One region of the Thioalkalivibrio sp. ALMg13-2 genome, then DNA from elsewhere that is predicted to be linked to it. Evidence: predicted binding sites of a transcription regulator. Region 1 holds the regulator's gene; the other holds the start of a gene.

What was found. Region 1 encodes FNR, which switches genes on or off when oxygen is low (the NO sensors DNR and NnrR bind a similar motif). Its sites were predicted from a motif close to TTGATNTANATCAA; they were not measured.
Region 2: hmpA (NO-inducible flavohemoprotein) is a predicted target of FNR. The motif match lies at 5,321-5,334, and genes of this name have one in related genera.

What each region holds. Positions count from the first base shown of each region.
Region 1 covers NZ_KB906108.1:45,967-56,359, forward strand. The annotation lists gene apbC (iron-sulfur cluster carrier protein ApbC) at 108-1,199, shown strand; gene dcd (dCTP deaminase) at 1,227-1,793, shown strand; gene F618_RS0107730 (carbamate kinase) at 1,825-2,730, shown strand; gene F618_RS0107735 (hypothetical protein) at 2,826-3,044, shown strand; gene F618_RS0107740 (DUF2058 domain-containing protein) at 3,079-3,648, opposite strand; gene F618_RS0107745 (DUF2390 domain-containing protein) at 3,720-4,202, opposite strand; gene fnr (fumarate/nitrate reduction transcriptional regulator Fnr) at 4,195-4,926, opposite strand; gene F618_RS0107755 (cyclopropane-fatty-acyl-phospholipid synthase family protein) at 5,217-6,455, shown strand; gene F618_RS0107760 (hypothetical protein) at 6,587-8,485, shown strand; cobalamin riboswitch at 8,571-8,817, shown strand; gene F618_RS0107765 (TonB-dependent receptor domain-containing protein) at 8,959-10,393, shown strand, end outside.
Region 2 covers NZ_KB906129.1:9,425-19,817, forward strand. The annotation lists gene F618_RS0113260 (glycoside hydrolase 100 family protein) at 1-467, shown strand, start outside; gene F618_RS0113265 (HAD-IIB family hydrolase) at 464-2,647, shown strand; gene F618_RS0113270 (sulfite exporter TauE/SafE family protein) at 2,881-3,642, opposite strand; gene F618_RS0113275 (DUF4124 domain-containing protein) at 3,635-4,303, shown strand; gene argB (acetylglutamate kinase) at 4,293-5,171, opposite strand; gene hmpA (NO-inducible flavohemoprotein) at 5,348-6,529, shown strand; gene dut (dUTP diphosphatase) at 6,554-7,015, opposite strand; gene coaBC (bifunctional phosphopantothenoylcysteine decarboxylase/phosphopantothenate--cysteine ligase CoaBC) at 7,035-8,252, opposite strand; gene F618_RS0113300 (DUF502 domain-containing protein) at 8,263-8,865, opposite strand; gene F618_RS0113305 (MBL fold metallo-hydrolase) at 9,026-10,000, shown strand; partial or broken gene F618_RS14985 (lipid A deacylase LpxR family protein) at 10,011-10,393, opposite strand, start outside.

The DNA.
Region 1 (10,393 bases):
CGCCTGCGGGGCTTCGGAAAGGACGGGTGGCTCGTGGTGCCATTGGCGTGGTGCACCGAGGCCAGTAGAATCGCGCGATCACTCCCAACATCGGATGCCACGTACCCATGGCCGAACTCGCGCGAGAGCAGATCGAAAACGCCCTGAAGACCGTTCAGGACAAGTACCTCGAGCAGGACCTGGTCGCCGCCGGCGAGGTCCGGGACATCCGCGTGGACGGTGCCCGTGCCGCGATCGATATCCAGATGGGGTATTCCGCTGCTGGGTACCACGACGAGCTGCGCGCCGCCATCCAGGGCGCACTGGCGGGTGTGGCCGGGCTCGAGTCCTCCGAGGTCACCATCAGCACGAAGGTCACGACCCACGCGGTGCAGAAGAGCCTGAAGCCGATGGCGGGGATCAAGAACATCATCGCCGTGGCTTCCGGCAAGGGCGGGGTGGGCAAGTCCACGACCGCGGTCAACCTGGCGCTGGCCCTGGTCGCCGAGGGCGCGCAGGTCGGTATCCTGGATGCCGACATCTATGGCCCCAGCCAGCCGCGCATGCTGGGGATCAAGGACAAGCCGGAATCCAAGGACGGCAAGAGCATGGAGCCGCTGGAGCGCCACGGCGTGCAGGCGATGTCCATTGGTTTCCTGATCGACGAGGACACGCCAATGATCTGGCGTGGCCCGATGGTTACCCAGGCGCTGGAGCAGCTCCTGAACGAGACCAACTGGAAGGAGCTGGACTACCTGATCATCGACCTGCCGCCGGGTACCGGTGACATCCAGCTCACCCTGTCGCAGAAGATCCCGGTCTCCGGTTCGGTGATCGTGACCACGCCGCAGGACATCGCGTTGCTGGATGCGCGCAAGGGCCTGCGCATGTTCGAGAAGGTCGAGGTGCCGGTGCTCGGCATCATCGAGAACATGAGCATCCACATCTGCTCGAAGTGCGGCCACGAGGAATACATCTTCGGCCAGGGCGGCGCCGAGGGCATGGCGGAGGAATACGGCGTGGATCTGCTGGGTGCCCTGCCGCTGGACATCCGCATCCGCGAGCAGGCGGACGGTGGCGAACCCACCGTGGTCGCCGACCCGGAGGGCCGCATCACGGAGATCTACCGCGAGATCGCACGGCGCACGGGTGCCAAGCTGGCTGAGCAGTCCAAGGACTACAGCAGCAAATTCCCCAACATCGTGATCCAGGACAACTGATCCGGTGCGCCACCAGGGACAGGGCCAATGAGCATCAAGGCGGACCGCTGGATTCGGGAGATGGCCGAGACGAAGGGCATGATCGAGCCCTTCGAGCCCGGCCAGATCCGCTACCGCGACGAGCAGCGGATCGTGTCCTACGGGACCTCGAGCTACGGCTATGACGTGCGGTGCTCCGATCACTTCAAGATCTTCACCAACATCAACTCCAGCATTGTCGACCCCAAGGGCTTCGACGAGGGCAGTTTCGTGGACGTGCAGTCGGACTGCTGCATTATCCCGCCGAACTCCTTTGCCCTGGCGCATACGGTCGAGTACTTCCGCATCCCGCGCGATGTGCTGACCATCTGTCTGGGCAAGTCGACCTACGCGCGCTGCGGCATCATCGTGAACGTGACCCCGCTGGAGCCCGAGTGGGAGGGCCACGTGACGCTGGAGTTCTCCAACACCACGCCGCTGCCCGCCAAGATCTACGCCAACGAGGGCGTGGCGCAGATGCTGTTCCTGCAGTCCGACGAGGTCTGCGAGACCTCCTACAAGGACCGCGGTGGCAAATACCAGGGCCAGCGCGGCGTCACTCTCCCGCGCACCTGACCCAACCCTTCAAGTACGGAGTAGGCCCGCCATGCGTATCGTGATCGCGCTGGGCGGTAACGCCCTGCTGCAACGCGGCGAGACCCCCTCGGCCGAGGCCCAGCAGCACAACGCCCAGCGTGCGGCGGCAGCCATCGCGGCCGTGGCGCGCGAGCACGAGGTGGTCGTCACCCACGGCAACGGGCCGCAGGTGGGGTTGCTCGCCAATCAGGCGGAATGCGATCGCATCGCCTGGCCGCTGGATGTGGTCGGGGCCGAGAGCCACGGCATGATCGGCTACATCCTGGCGCGGGAGCTGCATAACGCGCTGGGCCATGACCGGGTGGCAAGCTTGCTCACCCAGACCGAGGTCGACCCGAACGACCCCGCCTTCGACCACCCGGAAAAGTTCATTGGCCCGACCTGGGGTGCGGCCCGCGCCCGCGCGCTGGCCGACGAGCGCGGCTGGGACGTGGCACCAGACGGCGAGGGCTGGCGGCGGGTGGTGGCGTCGCCGGAGCCGCAACGCCTGCTGGGTATGGAGGCCGTCCGCAGTCTCGTGGATGGCGGGTCGGTGGCGATCTGTGCCGGGGGCGGCGGCGTACCGGTCGCGCGTGATGGCGACGGGCGTCTATACGGCATCGAGGCCGTGGTGGACAAGGACCTGACGGCCGCGCGCCTGGCCGCGCATGTCGGGGCGGACTGGCTGTTGATGATGACCGATGTCGACGGCGTCTACATGGACTGGGGCACGCCGGACGCCCGGCGCCTGAAGGCGCTTCTGGTTACGGCCGTGGAGCCGGCAGCGTACCCGGGCGGTTCCATGGGGCCCAAGATGGAGGCTGCACGGCGCGCTGCCCAGGGCGGCATTCGGGTCGGGATCGGTTCGCTGGAGGACGCCGCGGCTATCCTGGCCGGGCAGGCGGGGACCCGGATCCTGCCGGTGGGCGCCGCCTGAAGCCCTTGCCGGAACCCCCGCCTGTTACACTCGATGTTGCACGCTCGCCGCAGAGTTTGCAGGCTTCGAGTACATATGGATCAAGAGTGAAGATGATGCGAGAGATTCAGCGAGCCGCCCCCCTGGTGATCGGTCTGACGGCCGTGGGTCTGCTGGCGCTAGGCTGCGGCAGCGGCGAGCCGGAGGAGTCGGCCGGCCCCGCCCAGGGCCTGGAGCAGGGCGGCATCACGCCGCAGGACATGTCCAGTGACGAGGCGCGGCGCCCGCAGCAAAGTGGCATGCCCGCCGCGGACGTGAAGCGCGCAACCGACTGATTGGATCGCTGTCCTGCGGGGATTCCCCTGCGGGTCACCACATGAGGTCGTCGGGTACCACGTAGTCCTTGTATGGGTCGTCCGGGGCAGGTTCCGATCCGGTTTCGTCCTCGGCGGGGATGACCAGTGGCCATTCCGGATCGCGCTCGCGGATGCGGTCGGCGGTCTCGCGCGGGATGACCCGGAACCCCTTTTCCGGGCGCACATCCAGGCCGGCAAGCGCGGCGCGGCCGTCGGCCAGGCGCTTTTGCAGGTCGGCGGTCACCGGGAGGTGGCGGATCTGCCCGCCCTGCTGGAAGTGATAATCCAGCGCGGCATCGCCGGTGGGAATCGGCGCCAGGTGGGTGCTGACCAGTTCGCGGATTTGCGCGTGGCGGGCCCGGCGTTCGGCACGTTCCTGCTGTTCGCGGTTCTTCTGTCGCGAACGCTCGGCCTGCTCGGCCTTGCGCGCTTCGGCCACGCCCGGGTCTGGACCCGTGTTGCGGTCCTTCTTCTTCTTCGCGTTCCCCTTCTGGGCCTTGTGCTTTTGCGACTTGGCCTGGCGAACCTGTTTTTCGTCGACCAGCCCCGTTTTCAGGAGCTGGCTGCGCAGATCATCCGACATGAATCCTGCCGTGTTCGGTCAATGTGCGGGGAGGATAGCCGGAATGCGGCCTTGCGTGCACCACGTGCTGTTCAGGCGGCCGTGAACTCGCGCAATCCGTCGCGGATCTCGGCGTCCGGCAGGTCGGGGAACAGGGTGTGCAATCGGCGCTGGCGGTCGATGGCGAATGCGGGGGTGGTCTGCGGCGCCAGGCGCCGGGCCTCCGCGAGCAGTTGCAGGCCGGCGAGCCGCTCGCTTTGAAGCTCCAGTGCCAGCACCGCGCGATAGAGCGCGTTGCGCTCGGGGGTGTGGAGCCGCCGGCGCAGTGCGCGGAGGCGTTCGGTGGAGGATGACTGCCAGCGCCGGGCCGTTTGCCGCAGTACGCGCCATTGCGAGGGTCCGAGGGGCTGCGGGTACCACAGGGCAAACAACGCCAGCATCACGTCCACGCCAAATTCGTCCTGCCAGCGCATCAGACGTTCGCGAACGGTGGGATCGACCCACAGTGCGTCGGCGAATGCCCAGAAGGCGTCGAAGTCCGTGGCCGGCTCCGGGGTGTCCCCGGCTTCAGGCACTGCTCGCGGCGGAGGTGAAGGTGACCCCGGCCGTGTTGCGCAGGCCCTCGGGCTGGAGGATCTCCAGGTCCCGGGTGTGCAGGTTGATTACGCCCTGGTTGCGCAGCTGAGTAAACAGCCGGCTGATGGTTTCCTGGGTCAGGCCCAGGTGGTTGGCGATGTCTGCCCGGGACATGGGCAGGTAGAACCGTTCGGGGGACAGGCCGCGGGCGCGATGACGCTCCGACAGGGCGATCAGGAAGGTCGCCAGACGCTGCTCCGCGGTACGTTGGCCGAGCAGGGCGTGCAGGCTTTCGTCCTGGGCCAGTTCCTGGCTCATCACGCTCATCATGTGCTGGCGGAAGGTCGGCAGGCGGCCGGCGAGGTCGTCGACATGCCCGTAGGGCACGGCGCAGACGCTGGTGGACTCCAGCGCAATGGCACTGACCGGATGCTTGCCGGAGTGGATCGCGTCCAGCCCCAGGAGGTCGCCGGCCAGCGCGAAGCCGGTGATCTGTTCGGTCCCGTCATCGGAGATCAGCACCGTTTTCAGTGCCCCGGTGCGGACCGCGTACAGCGCTTCGAACTTGGTCCCCATGGTGAACAGGGGCGCACCCTTGGCGATCGGCCGGCGTTGCTGGACGATTTGGTCGAGTTGCCAGAGTTCATCCTGGGGCAGGCCCATAGGCAGGCAGAGCTGGCGGAGGGTGCAGTGCTGGCAGGCTTGAGTGGGTCGTAGCGTCATGGGTGCAGGGTAGCCGTTTTTTCGACGTTGGGGAAAGCGATTTTCGGGGTATGCCATCGGGGGCGGGAATGCGGTACTGTCCCCAAGAGTTGTAGGCGATTACAGAAGGTTTTGCCGTCGGTCAGGGGGTCGCGCCCCGAGATGACTCGGGGTCCCCTCCCTCCGACGGCTGCGTGGACAATGCGGGCCATCGGTAATTAGACTGAGTCTAAAAGCTTCGGCATGGTGAGGGTCGGCATTACGCGTGGGGGCTGAGAGACCCGACTGCCAGAACAAGGACAGGGGTAGCGATGATCGAGCGGTTACTGGAGCAATACATACGCTACGGGACCTTCGTGCTGCGGCATCCGGATGGCCGTGAGCAGCGTTTCGGGAACGGCGCGCCGGAAGTCACCATGCAGGTGCATGACAAGGCGGCGTTGCGCAAGATTGGGCGCGACCCGGGCTTCCAGCTGGGCGAGACCTACATGGACGGCCTGTGGTCGCCCGGCCCCGAGGGCCTGCAGGTGTTCCTCGACGTGGCCATGCGCAACTTCGCGCCGATGTTCAAGCAGCGGGTCAACCCTGCAGTGCGCATGCTGCGGGCCCTGATCGAGCAGGGCAACAAGGTGGCGCGCTGCTACCAGAACATCGCCCATCACTACGACGTCGATGAGTGGCTTTATCGTCAGTTCCTGGACGAGGGCATGTTCTACAGCTGCGCCTATTTCGAGCGCCCGGATATGACGCTGGAAGAGGCGCAGCAGGCCAAGTGCGCAATGCTGCGCAAGAAGCTGATGCTGGAGCCGGGGATGCGCGTGCTCGACATCGGTTGCGGCTGGGGCGGTCTGGCCTTCCATCTCGCCGAGCATGCCGACGTGCAGGTAGACGGCGTGACGCTGTCGAAGGAGCAGCTGCGGGTTGCCCGTGACGAGGCCAAGCGTCGGGGGCTCGAGGATCGAGTGCGGTTTCTCTATCAGGACTACCGCGAACACGAAGACCAGTACGACCGCATCGTGAGCGTCGGCATGTTCGAGCATGTGGGCACGCCCAACTACGAGACGTTCTTCCGGCGCGTGCATGATCTGCTGAAGCCGGAAGGCATCGCGGTGCTGCACACCATCGGGCGGCAGGAACCACCGGGGACCTCCAACCCCTGGCTGAGCAAGTACATCTTTCCGGGCGGGTATACGCCGGCCCTGTCCGAGGTGATGGGCGCGCTGGAGCCCACGCCGCTGTGCACCACCGATATCGAGTTCTGGCGCCTGCATTACGCCGAGACGCTGGCCGAGTGGTATCGCCGCTTCCAGACGGTACGGGCCGAGGCCGTCGAACGCTTCGATGAGCGTTTCTGCCGCATGTGGGAGTTCTACCTGGCCAGTTGCGAGGGCACCTTCCGCTGGTGGGATCAGGTGGTGTTCCACGTGCAGATGGCCAAGCAGCAGGATGCGGTGCCGCTGACCCGCGATTACCTCTATCGGGACGATGCCCCCGAAGTGATCTCCACACCGCCCGGGAAGGCCCGGGCACAGCGCAGCGACGCCGCCTGAGGGCGCATCGGACGCGCCGGGCCGCTCGCGCGAGTATCGCCCGGCGCGCGCGAACCGAACACGGTTTCCCTACACTAAGGGGAGCGTTGCGGCCATGCCGGCGGTAACCACCCATTCCGGAGCAGGTGCGCGTGTTCGGTCGCTTTCGTAAACGCAGGGAGGCACAGGGCCAGGAAAGCCCGCAGGCCGGCGGACCGTCACAGGAGCACGTCCTGATCGAGGCGGCCGGGCGCAGCCGCATTACAGAGGTGGCTGCCACCGCACGGCGCGTACCCTGGTCGCTGAACTTTCTCCAGTTGCTGTGGGCCGCCGGGCCGGTCACGTTCCTGGCGATGCAGGGCGGCTACTTCCTCGGTTTCGGCCACGCCGCCCCGGCACAGAACTTCATCTTCTTTGCCGTTTACACCCTGCTGTTCGGGGTCATCGGCCTGGTCGCGCGCTTCGTCGCGGATGCCACACGGGGCAAGCGCCAGGAGCGCTCGCGCGATCAGCTGCGCAACACCATCGACTTGCTGCCGGATCTGCTGTTCGTTACCCGCGACCTGGCGATGGGCGAGATGACCCCGGACATGCGCCGGCGCAAGGCAGCCCAAGTCCTGCTGCACGAAGTGGATATCGCCCCCGAGGCCGTGGCGGTCGCGGTGCGCGAGATGACCGGCGATGCCAGCCTGGCGGCCGCCGCGGAGCAGATCGAGATTTATCGTCGCCTGGGGCTGCGCTCGCGCGTCGCGGATCTGGTGGATGCGACCGAGGACTCCCGGCTCGCGGCCCTGGAGAAGCTGCACCACGAGGCGCCGGAGGTTGCGGATCTCCTGCGCGATCGCCTGCGGGGCGTGGCGCCAACCCAGGAGGACGGTGTCCGCCGGGTGGATCAGTTCCTGGATCGACTGTTCTCCGCCGCGGACGCCGATGACCTGGCGCGTTGCACCCTCGACGATGTGCAAGCGATCTTCGTGTTGGCCTTCGAGCTGGTGAACGGACGCCAGATCAAGCGGCTGAGCTTCGAATGGTCGGGGGGCTGGCAGCTCGGGGCGGCCCTGGACCGCCTCGAATCCCAGGGCAACCGCTTCCGTGTGGCTCAGGCCGGGGTGGTCAGCCGCCTGCGCTCGCTCGGCATCCTGCTGTCCCAGCACGAGGCGTCGGGCCTGGATCCACAGGCGCTGCGCGAGCCGGTCGTCAGCCTGGGTCGTCAGGTGCTGGAGGCGGTGCAGCGTCTGGAGGATCTCGAACCTTCGGAGAATTCGCCGGATGGGCAGATGCTGGGGCTCGCCCTGCGTCGGGTCGAGGACCTGCGCGAGGCGCGCGATCAGCTGATGCAGGCGCAAAGCCGCTACACCAACGCCGTGGAACGCTGGGAGGCCCTGCGCCGGGCGCAGGTCGAGAAGCGCGGCGAGAAGCGCTGGTTCAAGCGCAGCGTGCGCGGCATCCGGGTGAGCGAGGAGCTGATCGAGCTGACCGACGACCAGAAGCTGAAACTGGCCAGCCACTTCTGCTCTTTCCTCAAGGAACTCAAGATCGAGCGCGAGGGTGACCTGTTTTACTTTGGCGGCTCGGCACTGGATGCGGAGACTGCCAAGCGGATCGGGATCCAGCTCGCCTTGATCATGGAGCCGCTGGTGGATCTTACGAATCCCAGTATCCAGCGCGCGATCTATGCCAACCCCGCGGCCTATCTGGGCGGGCTCTACGTGGGCATGAGCGCGGATGCCAAGGCAGGCCTGGGCTCGGCCATGGTGCGCAAGGTCCGGCAGGATCTCGGGCGCATGGCCGAGTGGCTGGCGCTGCGCCTCACACGCATTTATCACCTGCCATTGAGCGATCCCATGCGTGACTTCCTGGTCGATCACTACGGCGCCAATCGCGAGCGCCTGGACATGCTGGCCACCCACCCCGGGGACGAGTCGCATCCGGTGGCTTTACGCGCCGAGCGCTCCCCCGAGTTCGACGCCATGTTGCAGGACAAGACCTGGGGTCTGCTGCTCAAGCGCGGGACCCGCTACCTGTACGCGGAGGAACGGCGCCGCCGCTGATCGGCATCGATATGCGAGCCTGCTAGCGTCACTCGGGATCGCGTGGGGGGGGGGCTCGGCTGGTAATTTTGCGCCCAACTGTGTAGGGTTCGCTGCGTTCCTCGGTGCCCGACCAAGCACGGCTTGGCGGGTTAAACGGGAAGATCGGTGAGTCTCCGACGGGCCGCAAGGCCCTGGGATGAATCCGACGCTGCCCCCGCAACGGTGATCGAGCGAGAGACCGCCAGTCGGTTTCTGATGGTCGCGGCCAGTGCCACTGAACATGATGTTCGGGAAGGCGCCGCACCGGACGCTCGTCAGCCCGGAGACCGGCCAGGGAATGATCGCGCGGCATGCGGCGGGCATGCGAGGCGGATGATCGTGCCGGGCCGTTCGCCGGTCCTGGCCGATCCCCCTCGTGTCTGTCTCCCCCTGTCTGCGCGATCCCGACGAATCAACGGCGTGCGGGCGGCTCGCCGGGAGACACGGACGACATGAAACGCACAGCACTTTCCTCGGCCATCCTGCTGGCCATGACCCCCGCCCTGGCACACGCCCAGGACGCACCCGAAACCGAAGCCCAGACCCTCGACACCGTCCAGGTGACGGCGACGCGCGTCGCCCAGACCGTCGACGAGACGCTCGCATCGGTCACCATAATCGACCGTGAAGAGATCGAGCGGCTGCAGCCCAAGCAGTTCACCGATCTGCTCGAAGGCCGCGCGGGGATGGAAACCTCCCAAAACAGCGCTTTTGGCAAGACAACGTCCGTCTATACCCGCGGGACGAATTCCGATCACACCTTGTTGCTGGTCGATGGAGTCCGTATGGGTTCCGCCACCACAGGTGGCGCGAGCTGGCAGTTCCTACCGTTGGAGGAGATCGAGCGGGTCGAGATCGTGCGCGGGCCCCGAACCAGTGTCTACGGTTCCGACGCCATCGGCGGGGGGGTGCAGGGGTTTACTCGTGAAGGCCGCAAGGGACCGCCGAAGGTCAACGCGTTTGTCGGCGGGGGTAGCTTCAACACCTGGGAAGCAGGTGTCGGCGTGGCCGGAGGCACTGATAGCACTAGCTACAGTTTCTCGATCAGCCACTTTGATACTGACGGCATCAATGTCCAGGACGACTTTGGGGATGATGACCCTAATGGATATGACAATACCTCGCTTTCGACTAAGGTCTCGCACCGGCTGGAAAATGGGATCGAGGTCTTCGGCAGTATTCTTTACTCCGAAGGTGAGTCGGAATTTGATAGTACAGAGGGGCGCGATTACACCGATTATGTCCATGCTGCGGTCCGTGGCGGTGTTCGTTTGGCCATCACGGATCGTTGGGAAACGGAGGTCAGTTTAACGCACAGCAGGGATGAGAACGATCGTTATAATGATGGAAGCTTCGCGTCGCGTTATAACACCACTCGGGATTCCATAGACTGGCTGAACGAGATCGCGTTGACGGATCGTCTGTTCTTGACGGCTGGCCTGGATGCGCGGGAAGACCGTATTGAAGTCGACGATCCTGGCTTTTTCGGAACGGAAAAGTACGAGGAAAACAGCCGTTACAACGTGGGCAGTTACGCCTTGCTCCAAGCGGAACTAGGGGATCATCTCCTAGAGGGTTCGCTGCGTCACGACGACGACGAGCTTTTTGGTGACAAGACTACCGGACAGATTGCCTGGGGGTTGCAGGCCACTGACGCGCTGCGCCTGCGAGCCTCCTACGGTACTGCTTTCAAGGCCCCCACCTTCAACGAGCTTTACCATCCGGATATCGGATGGTACCGGGGTAATCCGGATCTTGTTCCAGAGGAATCTGAGACTTTCGAGATTGGAGCCAGGTACTCGGCTGGAGGAGCTTACCTCGATGTTTCCGTGTTCGAAACTCGCGTTGATGACTTGATCCAAAGTCAATGTGTCGCAAATTGTGACG
Region 2 (10,393 bases), on a different contig from region 1:
ACCTGCTGGCGGTGCTGTTCGGGCTGGCCGACGAACACCAGTCGCGTTCGATCATGCAGACCTTCGAGCAGCGCTTCGAGGACCTGATCGGGACCATGCCGGTCAAGATCTGCTATCCGGCGATGGTGGGCGAGGAGTGGCGCCTGCTGACCGGGTCCGATCCCAAGAACACCCCGTGGTCCTACCACAACGGCGGCAACTGGCCGGCACTGTTGTGGGCGTTCACCGGCGCGGCCCTGCGCGTCGGGCGGCCGGATCTCGCGCGTAGCGTGCATGCGGTCGCGGCCGAGCGCCTGTATCGCGATAACTGGCCGGAGTACTACGACGGGCGCCATGGTCGTCTGGTCGGCCGGCGAGCCAACTATCGCCAAACCTGGTCGGCGACCGCGGTGCTTGTTTCGCAGGGCCTGATCGACAACCCCGAGACCCTCAGCCTGTTCGACAGCCCGGAACCCGAGGTGCCATGAAAAAGACCCAGAGCAAGTCGCGCGACGGTGAAGGCCTTTATCTCGTCCTGATCAGTGTCCACGGCCTGGTCCGCGGACGGGAGCTGGAGCTGGGTCGCGACGCCGACACCGGCGGGCAGACGCTCTACGTGGTCGAGCTCGCGCGCGCGCTGGCCCGCCACCCGCAGGTCGGCCGGGTTGACCTGCTGACCCGGCGGGTGGTCGACAGCAAGGTATCCGCCGACTACGCCGAACCGGAAGAAGACCTGGGCGACGGGGCCCATATCGTGCGTCTGGACTGCGGCCCGCGGCGCTACCTGCGCAAGGAGAAGCTCTGGCCCTATCTGGACTGCTTCGCCGACAACGCCCTGGGGCATATCCGGCGGGTGGGGCTGCGGCCGGACGTGATCCACGGGCATTACGCCGATGCCGGGCATGTCGCGGTGCAGCTGTCGAACCTGCTGGGCGCGCCGATGCTGCAGACCGGCCACTCGCTGGGGCGGGTCAAGCGCGAACGCCTGCGCGAGAGCGGGATGTCGGATGCCGACATCGAGGCGCGCTACAACATCTCCACCCGCATTCATGCCGAGGAGGAGGCGCTGGCCCATGCCCACCGCGTGATTGCCAGTACCCGCCAGGAGATTGGCGAACAGTACGCGACCTACGACAACTATCAGCCGGAGCGCATGGAGGTGATTCCGCCGGGCACCGACCTGACGCGCTTCCATCCGCCGAAACGGGGCCAGCGCAAGCCGCCGATCTGGGCCTCGGTCCGGCGCTTCCTGGAAACCCCTGACCGCCCGCTGATCATGGCCCTGTCGCGCGCCGACGAGCGCAAGAACATCCGCGGCCTGTTGGAGGCCTACGCCGGGAATGACTGGCTGCGCGAGAACGCGAACCTGCTGATCGTTGCCGGTAACCGTGACGACATCGCCGACCTCGACAAGGGCGCGCGCGATGTCATGACCGATCTGCTCCTGCGGATCGATCGCCACGACCTGCATGGCCTGGTGGCCTACCCGAAGCACCACGACTCCGACGACGTGCCGGATCTCTACCGCCTGGTGGCCTCCAGCAAGGGCGTGTTCGTGAACCCGGCGCTGACCGAGCCCTTCGGCCTGACCCTGATCGAGGCCGCGGCCAGCGGCGCCCCCATTGTGGCCACCAACGACGGCGGACCGGAGGAGATCATCTCGCGCTGCCACAACGGCCAGTTGATCGATCCGCTGGACCCGGAAGGCATCGCCGACGCGATCCAGGGCATCCTGGCGGATCGTCCGCGCTGGCAGCGTTACTCGCGCGCCGGGCTCAAGGGCGTGCGCCAGCACTATTCCTGGGACGGCCACGCCGAGAAATACGTCAAGCTGGTGAAGTCGCTGACCCGCGAGGTGCGCCAGGAGCGCCACCACGAGCGCCGGGTCTCCGGCCACCTGGCGCAGATGGATCGCGCCGTGATCACCGACATCGACAACACCCTGCTGGGCGATGACAAGGCCACTCGTGCCTTCGTCGCCTGGCTCAAGCGCAATCGCAAGCGGGTTGCCTTTGGTGTCGCCACCGGCCGGCGCATCGATTCGGCCGCGGCGATCCTCGAGGAGCATGGCGTGCCCACCCCGGACGTCTGGATCACCTCGGTGGGCAGCGAGATCCACTACGGCACCAAGCAGACCGAGGATCGCGGCTGGGCGCGACATATCAGTCATCGCTGGGAGCCGGACCGGCTGCGCGAATGTCTGCAGCAGGAGAAAAATCTGGTCCTTCAGCCGGATGTGGATCAGCGCGCATTCAAGGTCAGCTTTTTCGTCGAGCCGCCCGGCAGTCTGGATGCGAAGACGGTGGAGACCCGGCTGTACCGCGAGGACCTGCACGCCCGGGTGATCTACTCGCACGACCGGTTCCTCGACCTGCTGCCGGTGCGCGCCTCCAAGGGCCTGGCGGTGCGCTATCTCTCCGACAAGTGGGGCATCCCGCTGGAACACGTGCTGGTCGCCGGCGATTCCGGCAACGACGAGGACATGCTGCGCGGGCGCCTGCTGGGGACGGTGGTGGGCAATCACCAGCCAGAGCTGGAGAGCCTGCGCGGCTTCCAGCGCATCTTCTTCGCCGGGGCCACGCACGCGCGGGGCCTCCTCGAAGGGATCGAGCACTTCGACCTCCTCAACCGCTGCGAAAGCCCGGGCGACGCCGAGGCCGACGAATAGCCCGCGTTTGCTAGCGCCAAGCGCGTGAAGGCCCGCAGAAGGGCCAAGGCCGTTGCGCCACAGAGGACTCGAAGATCGCGGAGTAGGTGGATGTTGCCGCCAAACCCATTTCGCTCTGCGGATTTGCGGGGACGGCCAATCACTTCCAGGCCATGCCCTTCCTGCACGAAGCGCATGTTCCCCTTTCGTGCCTTCGTGTGCTTCATGGTGGATTGCCCTGGTGAGGCAGGGCGTCAGGGCACGGGCAGCAGCAGGGCGATCCCGGTGAGGACGGTGACGACCTCGAAGGCGCGTTTGACCAGGCGGTTGCCGTAGTGCTGGGCCGCCCAGGCGCCCAGATATCCGCCAACAAAACTGCCCACCAGCAGCGCCGGCAGCCAGTTCCACTGCACCGTGCCGAGCGTCCCGAGCATCAGGGCGCCCGCCCCGTTCCAGACCAGGCCGACCAGGACCATGGTGTAGGCGACCGCCTGGGTATAGTTCATGCCGTACCAGCGCACCAGCCACAGGGTGACCATCAGCCCCGTGCCCGAGGCCAGCGAGCCGTTCAGGATGCCGATCAGGAACAGACCGGCCGCGCCGATCAGGGCGTGGCTCCAGGAAAAGCCGATCTCGCGCACCACCTGCCCGAGCTGCGGGCGGCGCCAGGAGTACCAGCCGAGGCCGATGGTCAGCAGACCCAGGGCGATTTCGCCGGCCCGCGGCGGGATCCCCAACACCAGCCAGGCACCGATTAACACCCCAGGCAGACCGGCCAGCAGGATAATGGCTAGGCGCGTGGGCTCGAATGTGCTTTTCTTGAAGTGGCGCAAGCCGGCACCGGCACCCAGAGCCACGGATGCGATCTTGTGGGTGGCCAGTGCCACGGGGTAGGGAAGGCCCAGAAAAATCAGGGCGGGCAATTGCAACAGGCCCGCCCCGCCACCGGCCAACGCGGAGAACCCGTTGGCCACGATGGCGATGAAGACGAGTCCGAGGTGTTCGAAAATGGTCATTTGGGGTGTGTGGAACGGGCAGCGGTCAGGGGTTTTTCGCCCGGCGCTGGCCGGTGCGTTGTTGCTGGGGCTCACGGTCCCGGTCCAGGCGGATATCTACCGCTGGGTGGATGATAACGGGACCGTACACTATTCCAGCACCCCGCAGCCCGAGACCAGCCAGCGCGAACGCCGCATCTACGACTCCGAGGGGCGTATGCGCGAGATCCTGCCGGCCCCGATGAGCGCCGAGGAGCGGGCGCAGGCCGCGGCCGAGCGCGAGCAGGCGGAACGCAACCTGGAGGCGACGCAGCGCGCGCGACAGGATCGAGTTGCGCGCGAGCACCAGTTGCGTCGGGCTTACACCTCGCTGGAGGAGATCGAGGAGCTGCGCGAGCGCCGCGAGCGATCGATTGGCGGCAACGTCCTGCGCAGCGAGGCCCAGGAAAAGACCCTGTTGCGTGAACGCGAGCGCATCCGCCGGCAGCTGGACGGCGTCAATGAAAACTCCGCGCTGGCGGATCGTTACCGGGCGGAGCTGGACGAGCTGGATGCGCGCATTGCCCGCGAGCGCCAGTATCGTCGGGGTCAGCGTGAGCGCCTGTCCGCGATCCACGAGCGCCTGGATCTGGACCGCCGCGACTTTCAGCAACTGGTGCTGAACGGCCGCGTTAACGACTGATCAACGTCCCCACACCCTGGTCGGTCAGTAGCTCCAGCAGTACCGCGTGTTCCACTCGGCCGTCCACGATGTGGGTGGCGTTCACGCCACTGCGCACGGCATCCAGGGCGCAGCGGATCTTCGGGATCATGCCGCCGTGGATGGTGCCGTCGCGGATCATGGCATCCACCTCCGGCGCGGCCAGGCGCGGTAGCAGCGCCCCGCTGCCGTCGAGCACACCCGGGGTGTTGGTCAGCAGGAACAGCTTCTCCGCATCCAGCACCACGGCGAGCTTCTCGGCCGCGGTGTCGGCATTGATGTTGTAGGCCTTGCCGTCGCGGTCGAAGCCGATCGGGGCGATGACCGGGATGAAGTCACTCTGATCCAGGGTGTGGACGATGCTTGGGTCCACGCCTTCCACCTGGCCGACATGGCCCAGGTCGACGCTGGGTTCGCCCTCGGCCGCGCCGTAGTCGCGCAACGGGGTCGCGCGGATCATCTGCCCGTCCTTGCCGGTCAGGCCGACGGCCCGGCCGCCGAAGCGGTTGATCAGCGACACGATCTCCTGGTTCACCAGCCCGCCGAGCACCATCTGCACCACGTCCATGGTCTCGCGGTCGGTCACGCGCAGGCCGTTGACGAATTCCGTCTCCTTGCCCAGGCGTTTCAGCAGTTCACCGATCTGCGGCCCGCCGCCATGCACGACCACTGGATTCACGCCGACCTGCTTGAGCAGAACGATGTCACGCGCGAACGAGGCCTTCAGGTGGTCCTCGGTCATGGCGTTGCCGCCGTACTTGATCACGATGGTCTTGCCTGCGAAGCGCTGGATATAGGGCAGCGCTTCAATCAGTACGTGGGCAACGGAATGGGCCGTCTGGGTATCCATGGCGGGTCCGGTTGTCGGGTTTCGCAGCCGCGCAGTTTAGCACCCCGCCTTGTGGGTGCGTCGGGGCGGCCATGGGTCAGCGTCTCCTTGAAGGTCGATTCTATATGCATGGTTTGACCGGTGACGCCGTGGCGGGTATAAAGCTGCGCATCACATACATCAAATAAAGGTGTCCCATGCTCTCGACCGAACAGAAGGCGATCATCCAGCAAACCGTGCCGCTGCTGGAATCCGGCGGCGAAGCCCTTACCCGTCACTTCTACGAGATCATGCTGCGCGACTACCCGGAGGTGCAGCCGCTGTTCAATCAGGCGCATCAGGCCAGTGGCGAACAGGCACGGGCCCTTGCCAATGCGGTCCTGAATTACGCACGGCACATCGACCAACTGGAGGCCCTGGGCCCGCTGGTGGGCCAGATCGTCAACAAGCACGTGTCGTTGCAGGTGCAGCCCGAGCATTACCCGATTGTCGGCACCTGCCTGTTGCAGGCCATGCGCGAGGTGCTGGGCGAGGAGGTCGCGACCGATGCGGTGCTGGAGGCCTGGGGCGCGGCCTATCAGCAACTGGCCGACATCCTGATCGAGGCCGAAGAGGGCGTGTACACCGCGCACGAACAGCAACCCGGCGGCTGGCGTGGTGCCCGCGCCTTTCGTGTGGAGCGCAAGTTCCCCGAGAGCGAGGAGATCACCTCGTTCTATCTGCAGCCGGTGGACGGTCAGCCCGTCCCGCCGCACCAGCCAGGGCAATACCTCGGGCTGCGCCTGATGATCGACGGCAAGGAGGTACGGCGGAACTATTCCCTGTCGGCGGCGGCGAACGGCAAGAGCCTGCGCATCAGCGTCAAGCGCGAGCCGGGCGGTGTTGCCTCGACGTTCCTGCATGACCGGGTTCAGGAGGGCGACGTGCTGGATGTCTTCCCGCCGGCCGGCGATTTCGTGCTGCGGGCGTCGGATCGCCCCGTGGCCTTCGTGACCGCGGGGGTAGGGATTACGCCCGCGGTGGCGATGACCGAGGCGGCGCTGGCGGACGGTCGCGAGGTGCACTTTCTCCACTGTGCGCGACACGGTGGCGTGCATGCGTTCCATGACTGGGTGGAACGTCAGGCAGAACAGGTGTCCGCTCTGACGCGTCGTTATTGCTACAGCGAACCGCGTGCCGGCGACCAGCCGCACGCGGAAGGCTTCCTGACCCGGGAGCAGCTCGCCGAGTGGCTGCCCGACAGCCGCGAGGTGGATGTCTATTTCCTGGGACCGAAACCCTTCATGCAGCAGGTGCGCGCCCACCTGCGCGGCCTAGGCATCCCGGACGACCGGGTGAACTACGAGTTCTTCGGGCCCGCCTCCGCGCTGGAGACCTGATGCGGTTGGGGTGCCGGGCCGGGGTCAGCCCCGGCCCGAAGACCCGAAGCCGCCCGCGCCGCGGGTGGTCTCTTCGAAGTCCTCGACCACGCGGAATTTCGGCTGGATGACCGGGACGATGACGAGCTGCGCCAGGCGCTCGCCGATCTCGAGCGTGTAGGCGCTCGCGCCCCGGTTCCAGCAGGAGACCATCAGCGGGCCCTGGTAGTCGGCGTCGATCAGGCCCACGAGATTCCCCAGCACCAGGCCGTGCTTGTGCCCGAGCCCGGAGCGCGGAAGGATCATCCCGGCATAGCCCGGATCCTCGATGTGGATCGACAGCCCGGTCGGGATCAGCTCGGCCGTGCCCGGCTCCAGCGTCAGCGGGGCCTCGATCATTGCCCGCAGGTCCACGCCGGCAGAGCCGTCGGTGGCCGGGGCAGGCAGCGGGAAGTCCGTGCCCATGCGTGGGTCGAGGATCTTCAGGTCAATCTCGGGGACGGGCATCCGGGTTCCTTGGCAATGACTAATCTGTTTCGCGTGGGTTCAGGCGCTCGATGACCAGGTCGATCAGCGCGCGCGCCAGTTGGGCCTTGGGCTGGTTCGGCAGCGTGCGCTCGCCGCCCTCCCACAGACACAGCAGCTCGTTGTCGGCGGTGCCGAAGGCGAGCCCTTCGCCGACGCGATTGGCCGCGATCAGGTCGAGCCCCTTGTTTCGGCGCTTGGCGTCGGCGTGCTCGCGAAGGTGCTCGGTCTCGGCGGCGAAGCCCACCAGGAACGGGCACCGGGGGAGCGTGGCCGCCTGGCGCGCGGCGTCGGCGAGGATGTCCTCGGTGCGTTCCAGGGCCAGGTTCATCGTGGGGTCGGACTTTTTGAGCTTCTGGGCCTGTGGTGCGGCCGGACGGTAGTCGGCCACGGCCGCCGCTGCAATCAGGATGTCGGTCGCGGGCAGGCGTTCCATCACCGCGGCGTGCATGGCGGCGGCGGTTTCGGTGGCCATGCCCTCGACGCCGGCGGGCACGGCCTGTGCGGTGGGGCCGTGCACCAGCGTCACCCGCGCTCCGGCGTCGCGCGCCGCCGCGGCCAGGGCGAAGCCCATGCGCCCGGAGCTGCGGTTGCCGATGAAGCGGACGGGGTCGATGGGTTCGAACGTGGGGCCGGCAGTGATCAGCACCTGGCGGCCGGCTAGCGGGGCGTCGGCCGGCTGCAGCAGTTCGCGCGCGATCGCGGCCGGCTCGCGCAGGCGGCCTTCGCCCTGCTCGCCGCAGGCCTGGTCGCCGCTGTCGGGTCCGATCAGGGTCACACCGCGTTCGACCAGGGCCGCAATGTTGGCCTGCGTGGCCGGGTGCGCCCACATGCGGTGGTTCATCGCCGGCGCCAGGGTGACCGGCGCGGTGGTGGCCAAAAGCAGGGTGCTCAGCAGGTCGTCCGCCAGGCCCTGGGCGTAGCGGGCGATCAGGTTGGCACTCGCGGGGGCAACCACGATGCGATCGGCCCAGCGCGCCAGGGCGATATGGTCCATGCCGGATTCGGCCTCGGCATCCAGCAGTTCGGTGCGTACCGGCGCGCCGGACAGGGCCTGGAAGGTCAGCGGGGTCACGAAGGCGCGGGCGCCCGCGGTCATCACCACACGCACCGCGCAGCCGGCGCGCTTCAATTCGCGCACCAGCTCGCAGGCCTTGTAGGCGGCGATGCCGCCGCTGACGCCGACCAGTATCCGGGGCTGGGTGTGGTGTTCCGTCATGTGGCGGATTCTACCCGGTTCCTTTGTCCTGGCGCGCGGAGACGCCGGCGGTCAACGCGTAGCGCATCGCATCCTCCAGCGGCAGGTCCAGCGGCTCGACCCGCTCGCGCGGCAGCATCAGGGTGTAGCCGCCAATCTGGTAGCTCATCGGCATGTAGACCGCGAGCGTCTCCGGCCCGCCCAGGTTGTCCGGCAGGCCCTCGAAATCCTCGCGGGTGACAAAGCCGACCAGTTTGAAGTCGGTGCCGGGGAACGTGACGAGCACGGCCTTCCCGAAGCGCTGATGGATGTCGCCGGAGAGCAGGTTGGTGACGTCGCGCACGGTGCCGTGGATCGTCTTGATCACCGGGATGCGCTGCATCAGGCCCTCCAGCCAGTCGAACAGCCAGCGCACGACATAGGCCTGCAGCAACACCCCGAGGCCGAAGATCAGGCCGATACCGGCCAGTATCCCCATGCCCGGGAAGTAGAGCAGATCCGGCAGGACGGCCTGCAGCAGGCCCCCGAGGACATCCTCGGCGGTGCTGCCCAGCCACCACAGCAGGGCCAGCGTGATCGCGGCCGGGAGGATCGCGGCCAGGCCGGTCAGGAAGGTGCGGGAGATTCGGCGCACAAAAGGCTCCGTGCAGGGGGGATCTCCGGAATGCTAACGCATCCGCGTCCGCAGTACGGTCGGCTGCCGGTCCACGCTTGCTCGGGGCGGCACTTCCGTGATCGGGTGCAGTCTATGAATTGGGTTTGAGCGGCATTGTTGCCGGTAGAGGGAGTGAATCATGAGCAGATGGACCGGGTTGGGTGTGCTGGCGCTGGTAGTCTCGGCGGTTGCGCTACCGCAGGCCTCCATCGCGGGGGAGTCGGACGCGGCCGCGCCCGAGGACTACGCGATGACGCCCGAGGCGGTGGCGCCGGGCGTCTATGCGGTGATGACGCCGGCGCGGGATCTCCCCAGTCGCGAGAACCTCGGCTGGAACGCGAACATGGCGTTTGTGGTGACCGACGACGGGGTGCTGGTGTTCGACACGGGTTCCTCCGAGACCATGGGTGTGGCGCTGCGCGAGGCGATCGCCGAGGTCACCGATCAGCCGGTGCGCTGGATCGTGAACAGCCACAGCCACGGGGATCACTGGCTGGGCAACCACGCCTTCGCCGATTCCGACCCGGAGATCATGGCCGGTTCCGCCGCGACCGCGCGTATGGAGACGGAGGCCGAAGGCTGGGTCGAGAATTTCCGCGAGATGACCGAGGGCGCGACCGGTGACACCACGCCGCTGTTGCCGAATGTTGCGGTGGACGAGCGTATCACCCGTGACCTGGGCGGCACCGAGGTGGTGATTCTTCCCTCCGGGGGTGCCCATTCGCCGGGCGATCTGAGCATCTGGCTGCCGCAGACGCGGGTCCTGCTGGCCGGGGACGTGGTCTACAGCGATCGTGCGCCGTCGGTCTGGGATGGCGATGTCGCGCAATGGATCGACCTGCTGGACGAGCTGATCGCGCTGGAGCCGGCGGTGGTCGTACCCGGCCACGGTCGGCTGGAGGATGCGCAGACGCTGGCCCGGCTGCAGCGTTATCTGGTCACGCTTTGGGAGGCGATCGAGGAAGGTGTGGAACAGGGGCTGGCCGCTTTCGAGACCGTGCCGCTGGTGCGCGAACGCATGGGTGACCTGATCGATTACTACCCCGGCTTCGACGACAAGATCGACCGCTCGGTGGCTACCACGTACCCGGATGTCGAGGCCGCGGTGTTCTGAATCCCCGTGTTCAGAACTGCCAGGTGGCGTGCAGCGAGCCGAACTCGGCCGCGCCCTTGGCCTGCCCGCTGAACTCGCGCGAGCGCCAGACATGGGTGTAGCCCAGGCGCACCCCGCCTACATGAAACACGACCCCGGCGGTGAGTTCGCCCACCACGGGGTGCTTGTCTACCGAGGGCCCGTCACGAAAGACCGGGCCGTCCAGGAACAGGTCGTAGAGCATCAGCCGCGTGTCGATACCGGCAAACGCATAGCCGCCGACGCGCGCGGTGGTCTCGAAGGTGTGGGTGCCGGACAGGGCCGGGCGGATCCGGGGCGGGCCGTAATCGCCCGGCAGGTTGCGCCCCGCGCGCACGATGGCACCGGCATTCGCGAAGGTGAAGGGGGTTCCGG